Regions from separate parts of the Streptomyces sp. NPDC050549 genome, predicted to be linked through region 1. Evidence: riboswitches for the same ligand, from Rfam matches in the RefSeq annotation. Region 1 holds a riboswitch; each other region holds the start of a gene.

The links. Region 1 has a riboswitch for cyclic di-AMP ahead of AB0I51_RS08815 (transglycosylase SLT domain-containing protein). Riboswitches for the same ligand answer to the same signal wherever they lie in the genome.
Region 2: it holds a riboswitch for cyclic di-AMP, as region 1 does, so the genes downstream of both, AB0I51_RS20770 (LysM peptidoglycan-binding domain-containing M23 family metallopeptidase) here and AB0I51_RS08815 (transglycosylase SLT domain-containing protein) in region 1, are expected to answer to the same signal.
Region 3: it holds a riboswitch for cyclic di-AMP, as region 1 does, so the genes downstream of both, AB0I51_RS42905 (NlpC/P60 family protein) here and AB0I51_RS08815 (transglycosylase SLT domain-containing protein) in region 1, are expected to answer to the same signal.
Region 4: it holds a riboswitch for cyclic di-AMP, as region 1 does, so the genes downstream of both, AB0I51_RS45670 (M23 family metallopeptidase) here and AB0I51_RS08815 (transglycosylase SLT domain-containing protein) in region 1, are expected to answer to the same signal.

The regions. Positions count from the first base shown of each region.
Region 1 covers NZ_JBFAJD010000004.1:186,286-190,446, reverse strand. Annotated here, with positions in the region: gene AB0I51_RS08825 (LacI family DNA-binding transcriptional regulator) at 1-252, shown strand, start outside; gene AB0I51_RS08820 (HAD family hydrolase) at 359-1,174, shown strand; gene AB0I51_RS08815 (transglycosylase SLT domain-containing protein) at 1,251-1,718, opposite strand; cyclic di-AMP (ydaO/yuaA leader) riboswitch at 1,724-1,925, opposite strand; gene AB0I51_RS08810 (CocE/NonD family hydrolase) at 2,157-4,151, opposite strand.
Region 2 covers NZ_JBFAJD010000013.1:107,321-111,481, reverse strand. Annotated here, with positions in the region: gene AB0I51_RS20775 (alpha-galactosidase) at 101-2,173, shown strand; cyclic di-AMP (ydaO/yuaA leader) riboswitch at 2,475-2,637, shown strand; gene AB0I51_RS20770 (LysM peptidoglycan-binding domain-containing M23 family metallopeptidase) at 2,642-3,538, shown strand; gene AB0I51_RS20765 (SGNH/GDSL hydrolase family protein) at 3,728-4,161, shown strand, end outside.
Region 3 covers NZ_JBFAJD010000051.1:50,975-55,135, reverse strand. Annotated here, with positions in the region: gene AB0I51_RS42910 (DUF1996 domain-containing protein) at 1-1,584, opposite strand, end outside; cyclic di-AMP (ydaO/yuaA leader) riboswitch at 1,919-2,092, shown strand; gene AB0I51_RS42905 (NlpC/P60 family protein) at 2,101-3,837, shown strand; gene AB0I51_RS42900 (hypothetical protein) at 4,044-4,161, shown strand, end outside.
Region 4 covers NZ_JBFAJD010000067.1:8,606-12,766, forward strand. Annotated here, with positions in the region: gene AB0I51_RS45660 (pitrilysin family protein) at 1-643, shown strand, start outside; gene AB0I51_RS45665 (pitrilysin family protein) at 640-2,028, shown strand; cyclic di-AMP (ydaO/yuaA leader) riboswitch at 2,229-2,392, shown strand; gene AB0I51_RS45670 (M23 family metallopeptidase) at 2,406-3,161, shown strand; gene AB0I51_RS45675 (GntR family transcriptional regulator) at 3,349-4,044, shown strand.

The DNA.
Region 1 (4,161 bases):
TCCGACCTCATGGCCCTCGGAGTCGTCAACACCCTTCAGCAATCCGGCCGTTCGGTCCCGGATGACATCGCTGTCGGAGGCTTCGACGACTCGGCGGCGGCCACCGCCATCACCCCGGCCCTCACCACCATGCGCCAGCCCTACGACCGCATCAGCGCCGAAATGGTCCGGATGCTCCTGGCCCAGATCGCCGGAGAGGACACGGCGGGCGTGATCCTGCCCACCGAACTGGTGATCCGGGACTCGGCATGACCGCCGTAACTGTCAAACCAACCGGAACTCGGGTCAACGTATGTGAAGGCAGCAGCCGTCCGGTTCGTGTCGAGTCGGTGGGGCGTTCCATCCGTATTCTCTGATCATGGCCGCACCCCTCGCATATGCACTGATCGCCACCGACCTGGACGGAACGCTGCTGCGCGGCGACGACACACTCTCCGACCGGTCCCGCACCGCACTCGCGAGGGCCGCGGCGGCCGGCGCCCGGCACCTGGTCGTCACCGGCCGGCCCGCCCCGAGGGTGCGACCGCTCCTCGAAGACCTCGGCAGCAGGGGGCTCGCGGTGTGCGGACAGGGCGCGCAGTTGTACGACGCCGGCGCGGACCGTCTGCTCTGGTCGGTCACCCTGGACCGGGAGTTGGCGGAGACCGCGCTCGGCAAGATCGAGGCAGAGGTGGGCCAGGTGTACGCGGCGGTCGACCAGGACGGAGTGGACGGCCTCACCCTCATCGAGCCCGGCTACCTGATGCCGCACCCCACGCTCCCCGCCGTACGGGTCGGCAGGCGCGACGACCTGTGGTCCGAACCGATCAGCAAGGTGCTGCTCCGTCACCCCGCCCTGGAGGACGACGAATTGGCGTCCACGGCGCGCTCGGTGGTCGGTTCTCTGGCCTCGGTCACCATGTCGGGCCCCGGCACCGTCGAACTCCAGCCACTCGGCATCACCAAGGCGACGGGCCTGGCCCTCGCCGCCCGACACCTGGGGCTGCACCCCTCCGACACCATCGCCTTCGGCGACATGCCGAACGACATCCCGATGTTCGACTGGGCGGCCCACGGGGTGGCCATGGCCAACGCCCACCCCGAACTCAAGGCGGTGGCGGACGAGGTGACGAGGTCGAACGAGGACGACGGCATCGCCGTGGTCCTGGAAAGACTCCTCGGCGAAGTCTTTTAGGGGCGCGGGGAACTGCGCGACCAGCCACGACGGCGCTGCACTCAAAACACAACCCGTCGTGGCTGATCCAACGTTTCTAGTAAGCCCCGTAAACGTTGTCGATGGACCCGTACACCGCCGCCGCGTAGTTGCAGGCAGCCGTGATGTTCGCGACCGGGTCGTACGGGTCGAACGAAGTCCCGGCAACGTGATACGCGTTGAACGTCGGGTCGATCACCTGGAGAAGCCCCTTCGACGGAGTACCCGCCGCCGCGTTGGAGTCCCAGTTGTTGATCGCGTAGGGGTTGCCGGAAGACTCGCGGATCACGTTGCGGTAGATCCCGTTGTACGTCCCCGGAATCCCCTTCTGCGCCATGATCGCGAGCGACTCGCGGATCCACCCGTCAAGGGTGTTGGGGTACCCGGCAACCGTGGTCGACGAGGTCGTGGCGGCCGACGCGGTGCTCGCACCGACGATCGGCAGGGCGAGGATCGCGGCACCGGTGCCGGCGACGGCGAGGGTACGGACGAGTCGGGCGCGGCGGGACTGAGCGGATGCAGGCATGACGAGGTTCCTCTCCGTCGCCTGCGAGGTGAGCTGTCGGGTTCGGGCTGGGAGGTGCCCGGCCGCGCCCTCACGGACGTGACTTAACCCCAAGCCGTCCCGGTCGCAGCGACCGGTCCGGCGACTTACCTGGGTCCCCCGCTCCTGCCGTGCGAGAAGTTCGTGACTGGGATGCCGGGCGGCGGCAGGATTCGGCGTTCCGCTCGACAGGCCGGGAAACTATGCGAGAGCACATGTCCGGAACAAGTGGCGGAATCACACCTAACCCCTATTGACCTTGGTCTGAGACGTATGGGGCACTTGATCCTTTGCGTGAGCCAAGGTTCAACTGTCAATCTCCGCAAGGGGAAACACGAACGAACCGGGACGCGGGTCACGCACAGAAATACGTGACCCAACTCACGGCAGGATTAAGAGCGGCAAATCGGGCATTCATCCTCAACTGGCGGTTCTCGGAATCCTTTTCTCCCAAGTACGGTGAAAGATCACTTCGCTGCCCTCGGTGCAGATCACCTCGTTCGAGGTAATAAAGTCCGTTTCGTCGCACGTGATCTCCGACCGCGTCCGCACGGTCGTGTCCCATCCCAGCTCCGGCCGATGCAGCCGGATCGTCCAGTCGGACCGCGTACGGGCGGACAGCGGATCCGACTCGTCGATCGTGTACGTCTCCAGCGCGTCCTCGGTGAACTCGAGCCCGTCCGGATACACACGCGTGCCGCCGTACCGGGGATCCACCTCCAGTCGCCACTCACCCTTCGCGACATCCCGCACCACCAGCCGCTCGGGCCGCGGCTCGTCCAGCGTGGCCGGGTGGTTGACCCCGATGGGCGCGGCCTCCTCGGGCTCGTCGAACCGAACAGCGGAACCCAACTCCTGCTCCCGTACCGGAAGTTCCAGCGCACTCCCCTCCGGATCCAGCGTGAACCCCGCCCCCGACTCCGGCTGCGGCCAGATCCACGGCCAGTACGCCGACGACACCGCGAGCCGGATGCGATGGCCCGGCGGGAACGCGTGCCCGATGCCGTTCAGTTCGAAGGTCACGTCCTCCGCGGCACCCGCAGTCCACGGCACCGCCCGGTCCCGCCCGTGCCGAGCCGACAGGTTGAGCACACCCCGGGTGACCAGCGTCGAGGAACCGTCCGGGGCGACATCGCACAGCCGGGCGACGACCTGCCCGCGCTCCACCTCGCTCGTCAGCCGCAGCCGCACCCTCGGCCGCCCCAGCACCCACGTCTCGGCCGGCACCTCGAACTCGAAGCACGCCGACCGCGCGTCCTCGTCCCGCTGGTCCGGCGGCAGATCGGCGTCGTTCCCGCACGGGAAGAAACGGCCCGCGTCCACACCGGTGTGCATGGGGGAGCGGACCGGAACGGGCGCACCCCGGAGGCCGTACGTCGTCGTCTTCACGTGCGGCGAGGGCCACGCGGGTTCGCCGACCCAACGGCCCGGCAGGGTGTCGTAGACCGTGGCCGGAGGATGCGAGTCGCTGACGTAGGCCCGCAGCGGAGGCTCTCCCATGATTCCGGTGTCGATGCCCTTCAGCCAGTGGTCCCACCACCGCAGCGTCTCCTGGAGGAAGCCGATCGCGGGGCCGGGCGGCAGACCTCGGTCCGGGTACTGATGGGACCACGGCCCGATCAGGCCGCGTACCCGCTCCGGCGGGAGGTGTTCGACGAGCCGCAGGACCGTGTCGCGGTACGGGTCGTGCCAGCCGCCCACCGTCAGGACGGCGGCCCGGATCGCGCCGTAGTCCTCGCAGATGCTGCCGTGCTTCCAGTAGTCGTCGCGGAGCTGGTGGGCCAGCCAGGTGTGGATGAACGGATCGATCCGCTCCAGGCGCTTGAGCCACATGTCGCGCCAGATCAGGCCCGCGTACTCGGGGTCCGGCGGGCGGGCGACGAAGGCCAGCATGGTGGCCGCCCAGGCGTGCAGGTCGACGGCGAGGGCCGAACCGCCCATGTAGTGAACGTCGTTGTCGTAGCGGTCGTCGGTCGAACAGACGGTGACGATCGCCTTCAGCGGCTCCGGGGCGAGGGCGGCGATCTGGAGGGAGTTGAAGCCGCCCCAGGAGATGCCGAACATGCCCACCTTGCCGGTGCACCAGGGCTGCGCGGCAAGCCAGTCGACGACCTCGACGCCGTCGGCGAGTTCCTGCGCGTCGTACTCGTCGCCGGGCGCGCCCTCGCTGTTGCCGTGGCCGCGCACGTCGACCCGGACGGAGGCGTAACCGTGGCCCGCGTACCAGGGGTGGCGCTGGGCGTCACGTGGCGCCGTCCAGTCGGTCAGGCGGTACGGGAGGTATTCCAGGAGCGCCGGTACGGGTTCGTCCGTCAGCGGGCGCCAGACGCGCGCGTAGAGCCGTGTCCCGTCGGACATCGGGATGCGGATGTCCTCGTGGGCCGTCTCGTGGGGGAAGGACGTACGGATGCGCATGAGGGGACCC
Region 2 (4,161 bases), on a different contig from region 1:
TCCACAGGTTATGAGTTCTCCACAGGCGTTGCCTCGCAGGTCCCGCACCATTGATGATGTTGGCGCTTGAGTGGACTTGTTCGAATCTGTGAGGGACTTGATGCTGGAGACCGCCGAGAACGGCCGTACGTGGGTGCTGTCCGGGCCCACGAGCAGTTACGCCGTCCATCTCACCGAGCGCGACGAACTGCTCCATCTCCACTGGGGTCCCCGTATCGCGCTCGCCGACGCCGAGGAACTCGCCGCCCGTCCGCTCCCCGGCGGCTCCTCCTTCGAGTCCCCGCTCGACGGACGCGAGGAGTACCCGGTCGAGGGCGGCCCCCGCTTCGTCCGGCCCGCCCTGTCTGTGCGCACGCCGGAGCGGCGCGGCACCGAGTGGTCCTTCGACCGCCACGACACGGACGGCGACGAACTGCGGCTCCGCTTCCGCGACGCGGGACTGACGATCACCCTGCACTACCGGACGCGCGGTGACGTCGTGGAGCGCTGGACGGTCCTCGACAACGAGGGGACCGAGCCGCTGGAGCTGCTGCGCGCCGACTCCGCCACCTGGACGCTGCCCGACCGCGAGGAGTGGCAGCTGTCGCACGTGCACGGGCGCTGGGCCGCCGAGTCACGGCTGGTGCGCTCCCCCCTCACCTACGGCGAGAAGGTCATCGGCAGCCGGCGCGGCCACACCGGACACCAGTACCTTCCCTGGGTCGCCCTCGACACCGACGCGACCGAGGAACGCGGCGAGGTCTACGGCTGCGCCCTCGGCTGGTCGGGGTCCTGGCGGATCGCCGTGGCCCAGCTCCCGGACGCGCGCGTGCAGATCACCGGCGGCGCCGGGTACGACGAGTCCGGGCTGCTGAGCCTCGCGGCCGGGGAGTCCTTCACGACGCCCCTCTTCGCGGCCCTGTGGAGCGACGCCGGCTTCGGCGGCGCCAGCCGCGCCTGGCACACCTACCAGCGGACGTACGTCATCCCGGACGCCGACCGGGACCGGCCCGTGCTCTACAACTCCTGGGAGGCCACGCAGTTCGACATCTCCGAGGAGCAGCAGGAGGTCCTCGCGCAGCGTGCGGCGGCGGCCGGCGTCGAGCTGTTCGTGGTCGACGACGGGTGGTTCGGCGCCCGCACCAGCGACCGTGCCGGACTCGGCGACTGGACCCCCAACCCGGACCGCTTCCCCGCCGGCCTCAAGCCGCTCGCCGACCGCGTCCACGCACTGGGCATGCAGTTCGGCATCTGGGTCGAGCCCGAGATGATCAACCCGGACAGCGACCTGTACCGCGCCCACCCGGACTGGGTGCAGTACCAGGAGGGACGAAAGCGGACGGAGTTCCGCAATCAGCTCGTCCTCAACCTGGCCCGTGAGGACGTCCAGGAGTACCTCTGGGAGCAGCTCGACGGACTCCTCTCCAGCGCCCCGATCGACTATGTGAAGTGGGACTTCAACCGCTGCTTCACCGACGCGGGCTGGCCCGGCGACGCTTATCCGCAACGCCTCTGGGTGGACCATGTGCGCGCGCTGTACGCCCTGTTGGACCGGCTGCGGGCGGCCCACCCCGGTGTGGCCTTCGAGTCCTGCTCGGGCGGCGGCGGCCGGATCGACCTCGGCATCCTGAGCCGTACCGACCAGGTGTGGACCTCCGACAACACCGACCCGCTCGACCGGCTCGCCATCCAGCACGGCTTCAGCCAGATCCACCCCGCGCGCGTGATGGCCGCCTGGGTCACCGACAGCCCCAACACCCAGCTCAACGACCGGGTCAGCAGCCTGCGCTTCCGGTTCGTGAGCGCCATGGCCGGCGTCCTCGGTGTGGGCGGCGACCTCTCGGAGTGGACCGAGGAGGAACTCGCCGAGGCCCGCGAGTGGATCGCCCTCTACAAGGAGATCCGGCCGCTCGTGCAGCACGGCGACCTCCACCGGCTGCGCCCGCCGACCGGCGGACTCAGCGCCGTGCAGTACACGCGCGGCGACGAGAGCGTCGTCCTCGCACTGCTCCAGGCGCAGCACTACGGCGAGCCGGTACCGGCGCTCCGGCTGCGCGGGCTCGACCCGACGGCATCGTACGAATGCCTTGAAACGGGCGAAGTCCACCGAGGTGCGGTCCTGTTGCATCACGGGCTGCGGACCGGGCTGCGCGGTGACCTCGATGCGACGGTTCTCCGGCTGCGTCACATCTGAGCATTCTGCCCGAATTGCAGCCTTCGTTACAACTCGCTCTGGAATAAGGGAAGCTGAGGGGTTGTACGTGAGCAGCGTCATATCCGTGACCGTACGTCGCTCGTCATGTTCACGTAATTGACATGCTTTTCCAGGGGAATTGAGGGAGGAGGCGGGTGGGAATTCACGGAGGGTGACTGTGAATTCCCACAGGAGATCACAAGAAAGACAAAACCGTGGAACCTCCTGCTTGTCCCTTTGCGTCTTCCTCGCTTACGTTCGCCACCAATCCGGACGGACGCCCAATCCTGCCGCCGACCGGACTCCGCACACACCCACCCGTATGCGGCAGGAGCGGGGGACCCACAGGTAGGACGCCTGTTCCGGTCTCCGGAACGGGCTTGGGGTAAAGCCGCGACCAGCGCGCGGCCGGGCATCTCCAGCCCGCACCCGACAGCTCACCTCGCAGGCGCCGGAGAGGAATTCGTCATGCCCGCGAAGGGTAAGCACCGCCGTCCCAAGTCCCAGCGCCTCACCCGCTCGATAGCCGTAGCCGGAACCGGCGGCGCCGCGCTCGCCCTTCCGCTCATGGGAGCCACCGGTGCCCATGCGGCCACTTCGACTTCCGCTCCGGAAAAGGCCGTTCAGGCGGCTCCGGCAACCGAGGGGACGGTGGCGCAGAAGGCGGCGACCGCCAAGACCGAGGGCGTCAAGACGTATTCGGTGAAGGCGGGCGACTGGCTCGCGAAGATCGCCGACGAGCAGGACGTCACCGGTGGCTGGAAGAAGATCTACCAGGACAACCGCGAGGCCATCGGCGCCGACCCGTCGCTGATCCACCCGGGCCTGAAGCTCTCCCTCGGCAAGAAGGCCACGACGAGCACGACCAAGTCGTCCGGTTCGTCCTCCTCGTCGTCCTCCTCTTCGTCGAAGAAGACGACCGCCACGCAGAGTGCCGACACCACCAGCACCGCCGGCGGCTACACCCTCCCCGTGACCGGCGGCACCATCGGCACCGGCTACCACGTCGCGGGCAGCATGTGGTCCAGCGGCTATCACACGGGCGTCGACTTCGTCGTCCCGACCGGCACCACCGTCAAGGCGGTCGCCGCGGGCACGGTCGTCTCGGCGGCCTACGACGGCGCCTACGGCAACGAGGTCGTCATCCGGCACGCGGACGGCGAGTACTCGCAGTACGCCCACATGTCGCAGCTGTCCGTCTCGGCCGGCCAGACCGTGACCGAGGGCCAGCAGATCGGCCTCTCCGGTGCGACCGGCAACGTCACCGGCCCGCACCTGCACTTCGAGATCCGGACCACTCCGTACTACGGCTCGGACGTGGATCCGGTCGCCTACCTCCGCTCGCACGGCGTCACCGTCGGCTGACTCCGGAGCCCGGCGCAGGGCAGTTCCCGGGGTCAACGCCCCTGGCCAGGGGCTTATTCCGACTTTGGGCAACCCTTTACGAGTGGCTTATCTCACCGTCCGTCAACCCCATATTACGATCGCGTAGGTCACACTCCAGGGTGAACTATGGTTGCCGTGGCTAACGATTCGAAGAGTGACAACAGATCAGTGATCGGGTCGTACGTGGCGGTGGGGGACAGCTTCACCGAGGGCGTCGGCGACCCCGGTCCCGACGGGGCGATGGTCGGCTGGGCCGACCGGTTCGCGGTACTGCTCGCGGACCGGCGGCCCGAGGGCGACTTCGAGTACACCAACCTCGCCGTGCGCGGGAAACTGCTCGACCAGATCGTGGCCGACCAGCTCACCCGGGCCAAGGAGATCGGCCCCGACCTGGTCTCCTTCTGTGCGGGCGGCAACGACATCATCCGGCCCGGCACCGACCCCGACGAGGTCGCCGAGCGCTTCGAGCGCGCGGTCGCCGACCTCACCTCCGCCGTCGGCAGCGTCCTGGTGACGACCGGCTTCGACACCCGCGGTGTGCCGGTCCTCAAGCATCTGCGCGGCAAGATCGCCACCTACAACGGACATGTGCGGGCCATCGC
Region 3 (4,161 bases), on a different contig from region 1:
CTGCGGCTGACCCGAACCGCCGTTCGAACCGGAGCCGCCGCCCGAACCCGAGCCACCGGCCGTACCCGAGCCGTTGTCCCCGCCGGTACCGCCGCCGGAGCCCGAACCGCCGCCCGATCCGGGGTCGTTGTCCGTGCCGGCGCCGCACTTCTCACCGCTGTTGATGCAGGTGACCATGTCGTTCATCAGGCCCTCGGAGAAGACGTTGATGAAGTCGCCGTGGTCGGTGACGGGCTTGTGCTGCTGCTCGGGGAAGGAGTCCACCGCGAACAGCGGGGACGTCCTGCCGCCGTCCTGGAGGCTCGGCGCGTCGACGGCGTAGACGATCCGCTGCACCAGCTGCGGGATGGCCTTGAAACCGTCCGGGCAGGCGCCGTCGGCGGCCTCGAAGGCCACGTGGGTGCGATGGTTGGCGCTGTCGATGTTGCGGCCGTCCCAGCAGCTCTGGAACTTGAAGGTGCGCACGACGTCGCTGCCCGCCGGGCACAGCGGGTACTTGTCCTTGAGCTGCCGGTCCTCGAACCCGGTGCAGCTCCAGGAGGCGTTGGCGTTGGCCGGGCCGTTGACGAAGGCCTTCGCGTCGCCGGTGATGATACGCAGCAGGCGCGGCATCGCGACGACCTTGCTCTGCGGGTTGCCCTCGAAGGTCAGCGTGACCTGCTTGGCCGTGACGATCTCACCCGAGTTGCCCTCGGTGCCGCCGCCGGGCTTGTCCGCGTCGCGCTCCTGCTTGCCGTTCTGGAGGCGCAGCACAGGCCAGTAGTAGGTGGACTTGTCGCCCGGGTTCTCGCAGCTCGTGTCGGCGTTCGCCAGATCCTGGTCGCTCGCGAAGGCGTTGTTGGACTGGTTGCCGATGTAGTCGTGGAAGTGGTGGGCGCCATTGGTGACACCGGGCGCGACGATCACGTTGTCGGAGTTGAACAGGCCGTTCGCGTTCACCCCGCAGGCGGTGACGAACGTGCCGCCCGAGGCACCCGCCTGCTCCTGCGGAGCGTTCACGTTCGGCTGTACGGAGGTGATGTCCGCGTAGTCCGAGGCGACCGGCCCGTTGGTGGTCTGCTGCTGGCCCTGACCGCCCTGGCCGGAAGCGCTGGCACTGGCACTGGCACTGGCGCTCTGGTCGTCGCCGTTGCCGCCCTGGTCGCCGGTCTCGTTCGTGGGCGCGATCAGGGTGCAGCCGGCGAGCGCGTCGAGTCCTTCCGGGCGGTCCCCGACGCGTGCGATGGCGTCGTCGATCCGTCCGATGGTCGCCGCGCGCTTCTCCTTCAGCGGATTCATGATCTCGTTGTCGGCGAAGGATGCGTCCTGGCGTATGGACTCCGTCGAGTCCCGGAGTTTCTGGTAGGCCTCGGTTATCTGCTGGTCCAGATTCGCGAGTTCCTTGTCGACGTCGGCCTTCGCCTCGTCGGGCACCGTCGTCAACTGGGTGCCGATGTCCGGGCAGTCGATCGTCGCGCCTCGCGATGCCGCGTCCGGAGACCCTTGCTGGGCGGAGTCACCGCCCCAACCGCCTTCGGACGCCGACGCGTAGACGTTCGCCGCCACCAGTCCTCCGCCGCCCAGCATCAGGGCGACTGCTGCCATCGTCGCGCGTCGTGCGCCTGTGGGGCGTCTGCGCGTGTTGCGTGCCAAGGAAGTTGCTCCTACACGTATCGGTCGGCCCGGCTCGTCCCGGCATGGAAATCCCCCGTCCCAATACGGAGCCCGGTCCCGGTGTGTTCAACCGTCCCGGAAATTCATAGCGACCTCTTATGGATCACCCGCCCCGGCGGGCTCCTGACCCCTCGACACACCAGGGCGAGGTAAAGGTCACAAATACGTATCGGACATATCGCGCTTCAACCTTCACACGAGGCACACACGTTGGCTAAGTTGACGTTCAGGCCGTACGACCTACTCCGGCGATCGGCGCCGGGCCGCACGGCTTGCGCCGAGTCCGGCGTGCCGCTCGCGGCAGCCGGAGCCGGGGACCCAACCGAACTTGGGGTGAATCGGTCCAACTGCCCTTCAGGGCAAGGACCGTAGGGCAAACCTTCCGTGATCGACGCCCGAACCCGACAGCTAACCCGGTAGGCGCAAAGCGGAAGGAGCACGTCTGCCATGCCGGCAGAACGACGCACGCGCACCGGAGGCAGTGGCCCCACCGTGGACGACCGACCCAGCCGCGACGAAGTCCAGCGGCGGATCAACTCCCTTTACGACAGGGCCGAGACGGCCACTGGAAACTACAACGCCACACGTGCGATGTCCGGGGGGCCGCGCAAGCGTGTCAACCCCCGCCCCGGCGCGTCGCGGCCTTCCGATCCCGCTGTCGAAGCCGTCACCCGGCAGCTGTTCGACCGCGCGCGCACTCAACTGGGCCCGACCGTGCCGGCGATCCTGCCGCCCGGCAGGACCCCGGCCCGCCCGGCCGAGTCCCGCCCCGAGCGCTCCGAACGACGTCCCGAGCCCCAGAGCACCGGCGGCGCAGTCGAAGCGCAGCCCGGCCGCGCCATGGCCGAACTGACCGCGGGGACCACCGCCGCACCAGAGCCCACTGCCCTGCAACTCATGGCCTCCGCATCGGAGTTGACCGCGGCACCCATCGCCGCGCTGCCTCCCGCCGCACAGCAGATGCAGCAGATGCAGCAGATGCAGCAGATGCAGCAGATGCAGCAGTCTCCTGTGATGCCGCAGATGTCGCAGACGCAGGCACCTCAGGCGCAGATGTCCCAGATCGCCCAGATCGCGCAGATGGCTCAGGCCCAGATGTCGCAGACGCCTCCGGCGACCGTCCTCGACCTGCCGCCGGTACCGCCCGCCCCGGCCGTCGAGGTGCCGCCCGCGCGCGTCGTGGCACCACAGCAGTTCGCGACCGCCCCGGTACCGGCCTTCGACCCGCTCACCGCGAGCCTGGACCTGCTCCCGGCCATCGGCGCACCGCGCACCGAGACCGCGCCGACGGGCGCCACCTGGCCGCTCCCGGAGACGACCTGGTCCGCCCCGGAGACCACCTGGTCCACCGGACAGATGCCCATGGTGACCGAGCAAGAGACGTGGTCCACAGGGCAGATGCCCGCAGTGACCCAGCAACCGCCGTGGTCCACCGGCCAATTCCCCGTAGTGACCGAGCAACAGGTCTGGTCCACAGGGCAGATGCCCGCGGTGACCGAGCAAGAGACGTGGTCCACAGGCCAGATGCCCGCAGTTACCGAGCAACCCGCTTGGTCCACCGGGCAGATACCTCTGATCCCCCAGCAGCCCTCGGCCCAGCCCGCCTGGCAGCCCGCACCGGAACCTTCCTGGCGCCCGCCGCAGCAGGAATGGCAGCCGACCGCCCCCGCCCCCGAGGTCTCCTTCGCTGCGGCCCCGTCCGTCGCCCCCACACTCGCACCCCCCGCCCCTCCAGCCATGGCCCCGGAAGTCACACTCCCCCCGGCCCCGGCCATGAGCTCGACGCCCGCCGCCGTCACCCCCACCGCACCGGACGCCGGCGCCCAAAGCAAAACCGCCACCGCGCTCGCCTTCGCCCGCGCACAGATCGGCAGGCCCTGCCTGTGGGGCGCGGCGGGACCGGACGCGTACGACTGCTCCAGCCTCACCCAGGCCGCCTGGAAGGCGGCGGGCGTAATGCTCCCGCGCACCGCCCAGGAACAGTCGGGCGCCGGCGCCCTCGTCCCCCTCACCGACATCCGCGCCGGCGATCTGATCTTCTTCTACGACAGCATCGACCACGTCGGCCTCTACACCGGCAACGGCCTGATGATCCACGCGCCGAGCCCGGGCACGCCGATACGCGAGGAGTCGATCTTCTACGCCGGTTCGGCTGCCATTCGGGGCGCCGTACGGCCCGCCTGAACCGCCCGGGTCCGGGGATTCCCGGCCCCGCTCGCGTACGCCCCGCTACTCCCGGCGGGCCGCGTCGTTGGTCTGTACGAGTGGTGGAACCCAGGACACGGTCGTAGCGTCGAACGAGACGACGGACGACGACCGTGTCCCGCCGGGCGGGCCCACCGCCGGTGCGGGTGCGGAGCGACAGTACGAACAGGCGGCCGGGAGCGGACATGTACAAACACACCATGGTCGGACTCGTCACGGTCTGTGCCGCTGCCCTGCTCGCACCTGCCGTGGGCACCTCGTCCGCGGCCCCGGCGACGGTGCGCGCGCAACCGGTCGCCCAGC
Region 4 (4,161 bases), on a different contig from region 1:
CGACACGATGGGCGGCGAACTGCGCGAGATCGTCGAGGAGGAGGTCCCGGCCCGCGCCCTGATGTGCGCCTACCGGCTCCCGGAGGACGGCACGCGCGCGTCCGACGCGGCCGACCTCGCCCTCACCATCCTCGGCGGCGGCGAGTCCTCGCTCCTCTACAACCGCCTCGTACGACGCGACCGTACGGCCGTCGCCGCCGGCTTCGGTCTGCTGCGGCTGGCCGGAGCACCCTCCCTGGGGTGGCTGGACGTCAAGACGTCCGGGGACGTCGAGGTGCCCGTCATCGAGGCCGCCATCGACGAGGAGCTCGCCCGGTTCGCCGCGGAGGGCCCCACGGCCGAGGAAATGGAGCGCGCCCAGGCCCAGTTGGAGCGCGAGTGGCTGGACCGGCTGGGCACGGTCGCGGGCCGCGCGGACGAACTGTGCCGGTACGCCGTCCTGTTCGGTGACCCGCAGCTCGCCCTGACCGCCGTACAGCGCGTCCTGGACGTGACGGCGGAGGAGGTCCAGGAGGTCGCCAAGGCGCGCCTGCGGCCCGACAACCGCGCGGTGCTCGTCTACGAGCCGATCGCGGACGAGGATGCCGACGACGAAGCAGCAGCGGCCGAGGCCGGCGACGAGAACGAGGAGGCGGCCAAGTGACCGAGCTCGCCACGATGGAATTCCACCCGCAGCCCCAGGCGGGCGAGGCCAGGCCGTGGGCCTTCCCGGCGCCCGAGCGCGCGACGCTCGGCAACGGCCTGACCGTGCTGCGCTGCCACCGCCCCGGCCAGCAGGTCGTCGCCGTCGAGGTGCTCCTCGACGCGCCCCTGGAGGCCGAACCGGCCGGTCTGGACGGTGTCGCCACGATCACCGCACGTGCCTTCTCCGAGGGCACCGACAAGCACTCCGCCGAGGAGTTCGCCGCCGAGCTGGAGCGCTCCGGCGCCACCCTCGACGCGCACGCCGACCACCCCGGCATCCGGCTGAGCCTGGAGGTCCCGGCCTCGCGCCTGGCCAAGGGTCTCGGCCTGCTGTCGGACGCCCTCAGGGCGCCCGCCTTCGCCGACAGCGAGGTCGAGCGGCTGGTCCGCAACCGCCTCGACGAGATCCCGCACGAGACGGCCAACCCGTCCCGCCGCGCGGCCAAGGAGCTCGCCAAGGAGCTGTTCCCGGCGAGCGCGCGCATGTCGCGCCCGCGCCAGGGGACCGAGGAGACCGTCCAGAAGATCGACTCCGGGGCCGTACGCGCCTTCTACGACCGGCATGTCCGCCCCGCGACCGCCACCGTCGTGGTCGTCGGTGACCTCACCGGCATCGACCTGGACGCGCTGCTGGCCGACACCCTTGGCTCATGGACCGGCCCCGCCGGCCAGCCGCGCCCCGTGCCGCCGGTGACCGCCGACGACACCGGGCGGGTCGTGATCGTGCACCGGCCCGGCGCCGTCCAGACGCAGCTGCTCATCGGCCGCGTCGGAGCCGACCGGCACGACCGCGTGTGGCCGGCCCAGGTGCTCGGCACGTACTGCCTCGGCGGCACCCTCACCTCCCGCCTGGACCGCGTCCTGCGCGAGGAGAAGGGCTACACCTACGGTGTGCGGGCGTTCGGCCAGGTGCTGCGCTCGGCACCGGACGGCACGGGCGCGTCGATGCTCGCCATCAGCGGCTCCGTGGACACCCCGAACACGGGTCCGGCCCTGGACGACCTGTGGACGGTGCTGCGCAAGCTCGCCGAGGGCGGACTCACCGACGCCGAGCGGGACATCGCCGTGCAGAACCTCGTCGGGGTGGCGCCGCTCAAGTACGAGACCGCCGCCGCCGTGGCGAGCACGCTGGCCGACCAGGTCGAGCAGCACCTGCCCGACGACTACCAGGCGACGCTGTACCAGCAGCTCGCCGCGACCGGCACCGTGGAGGCCACCGCGGCGGTCGTCAACGCCTTCCCGGTGGACCGTCTGGTGACGATCCTCGTCGGCGACGCGGAGCAGATCAAGGAGCCCGTCGAGGCCCTCGGCATCGGCGAAGTGACCGTCGTTCCGGCGGAGTAGACGCAGTAGCGGCACGCGCGTGGGGGAGCCCTGGTGACTGAAGCGTCACCAGGGCTCCCTATTGTCCGAATTGGGGGAGAGGTTGCCCGTCTGCCCTGTGGCATGCGCAACAAAACCCGTGATCCGTTTGGGGATTGAAAGTGGCCCCCCTTAGCGTCGGTCCGGCTGTCCGTCAGGCACCGCGCCGCACTCGCGGCACCGGACAGTCATCGCCGAGTCCCCGTACGGCGCGAGCCAGGGGAGCCGGGGACCCACATGAGTCCCTGGGGTGAATCGGACGCCCGCGCGCGTGGCGGGGGAGTCCGTAGGAGACCTTCCTGCTCCGAACCCGTCAGCTAACCCGGTAGGCGAGAAGGAAGGAAAGGACCAGCCACTTCATGGCGTTCACCCGCGCCACCGGGAAGCACCGTCGCCCGAGCCGGACCCACCGCACCACCGTTCGCGCCGCGAGTGTCGCGGCTCTCGCCACCTCCGGCGTCGTAGGCACCCTGGCCGCCGCCCCGGCGTTCGCCGCGGAGCCCGCCCCCGAACAGACCGGCCTCACGCCCGTCGTCGCCATCGGCGACTCCGTGGCCGAGAAGATCGACGCCCAGGCCGTCGCCCAGAGGCAGGCCGCCGCCGAGACGCTCGCCGAGGAGACCGCCCGCGCCAAGGCCGCCGCCCAGGCCGAGGCGGCCCGTGAGGCCCAGGCGCGCGCCGCCCGCGAGGCCGAGCGCAAGAGGCTCAACACCTTCGTCGCGCCGGTCGCCAACTCCTATGTGTCCACCGGTTACAAGACCGGCGGCTCCCTGTGGTCCTCCGGCGCCCACACGGGCATCGACTTCCACGCCTCGACCGGTACCAGCGTCCACGCGGTGGGCTCCGGAACCGTCGTCGAGGCCGGCTGGGGCGGCTCGTACGGCAACGAAGTCGTGATCAGGATGGCCGACGGCATGTACACCATGTACGGCCACCTGTCGTCCATCGGTGTCTCCGTCGGCCAGAAGGTCACCCCGGGCCAGCAGATCGGTCTCTCCGGGGCCACCGGCAACGTCACCGGACCGCACCTCCACTTCGAGGCCCGCACGACCGCCGAGTACGGCTCCGACGTCGACCCCGTCGCCTACCTCCGCAAGCACGGCGTCAACGTCTGACGAGGTACTACCGCACTTCCCGGAGCCCCGGCCCGCAGGCCGGGGCTTTCGGCGTTTCCGGACCCCTTCTGTCCAAAAAATATCCATGGATTCCGGTCCGCCATCGGAAATTCCCGCTGATTGCAATAGAGTCACGGAACACACGTCAATCGTCGACGTTTCACGGGGATTAAGGCGGAGGTCGGACATGCGTATTCCGGCGCACTCGGTATGCACGGCGATCCGGGACGACATCGTCGCCGGTGTCTACGAGCGCGGCGGCCGGCTCACGGAGGAACTCCTCGCGCGCCGGTACGGCGTCTCGCGCGTCCCCGTGCGGGAGGCCCTGCGCACGCTGGAGGCGGAGGGGTTCGTGGTGACCCGGCGGCACGCGGGCGCGTGCGTCGCGGAACCGACCGAGCAGGAGGCCGCCGACCTGCTGGAGATGCGGATGCTGCTGGAGCCGCTCGGCGCCTCGCGGGCCGCCCAGCGGCGCACCGAGGCCCACCTCAAGGTGCTCCGCGGCCTCGTCAGGCTGGGCCAGGAGCGCGCCAGGAGGGGCAACAGCGAGGATCTGCGCTCCTTGGGCAGCTGGTTCCACGAGACGCTGGCCCAGGCCTCCGGAAGCCCCGCCCTGACCTCGATGCTGACCCAGCTGCGGCACAAGATCGCCTGGATGTACGTGGTGGACGCGCCGGCCAACCCCGTGGAGTCCTGGGCGGAGCACGGGGCGATCGTGGACGCAGTGGCGCGCGGCGACGCCGAGCGCGCGCGGGCGATCACCGCCCTGCACACCGAGCGCGCGGGCACCGCGCACCGGCTGCGCTTTCCCGGCGGCGCGAACGGCACGGACCGTGTGAGGACTTCGCAACCTCCCGTAAACATGTCGGGTCTCCGGCATTAACACGGGCGCCGTATACAAAGAGAGCGTAATTCGCGGGGGATTATTTCTGCTGCCCGCAAATGGAATTGCGAAGGGCTCGCCCGGTAATTCGGACGAGCCCTTCGAGGTTGCGGCACA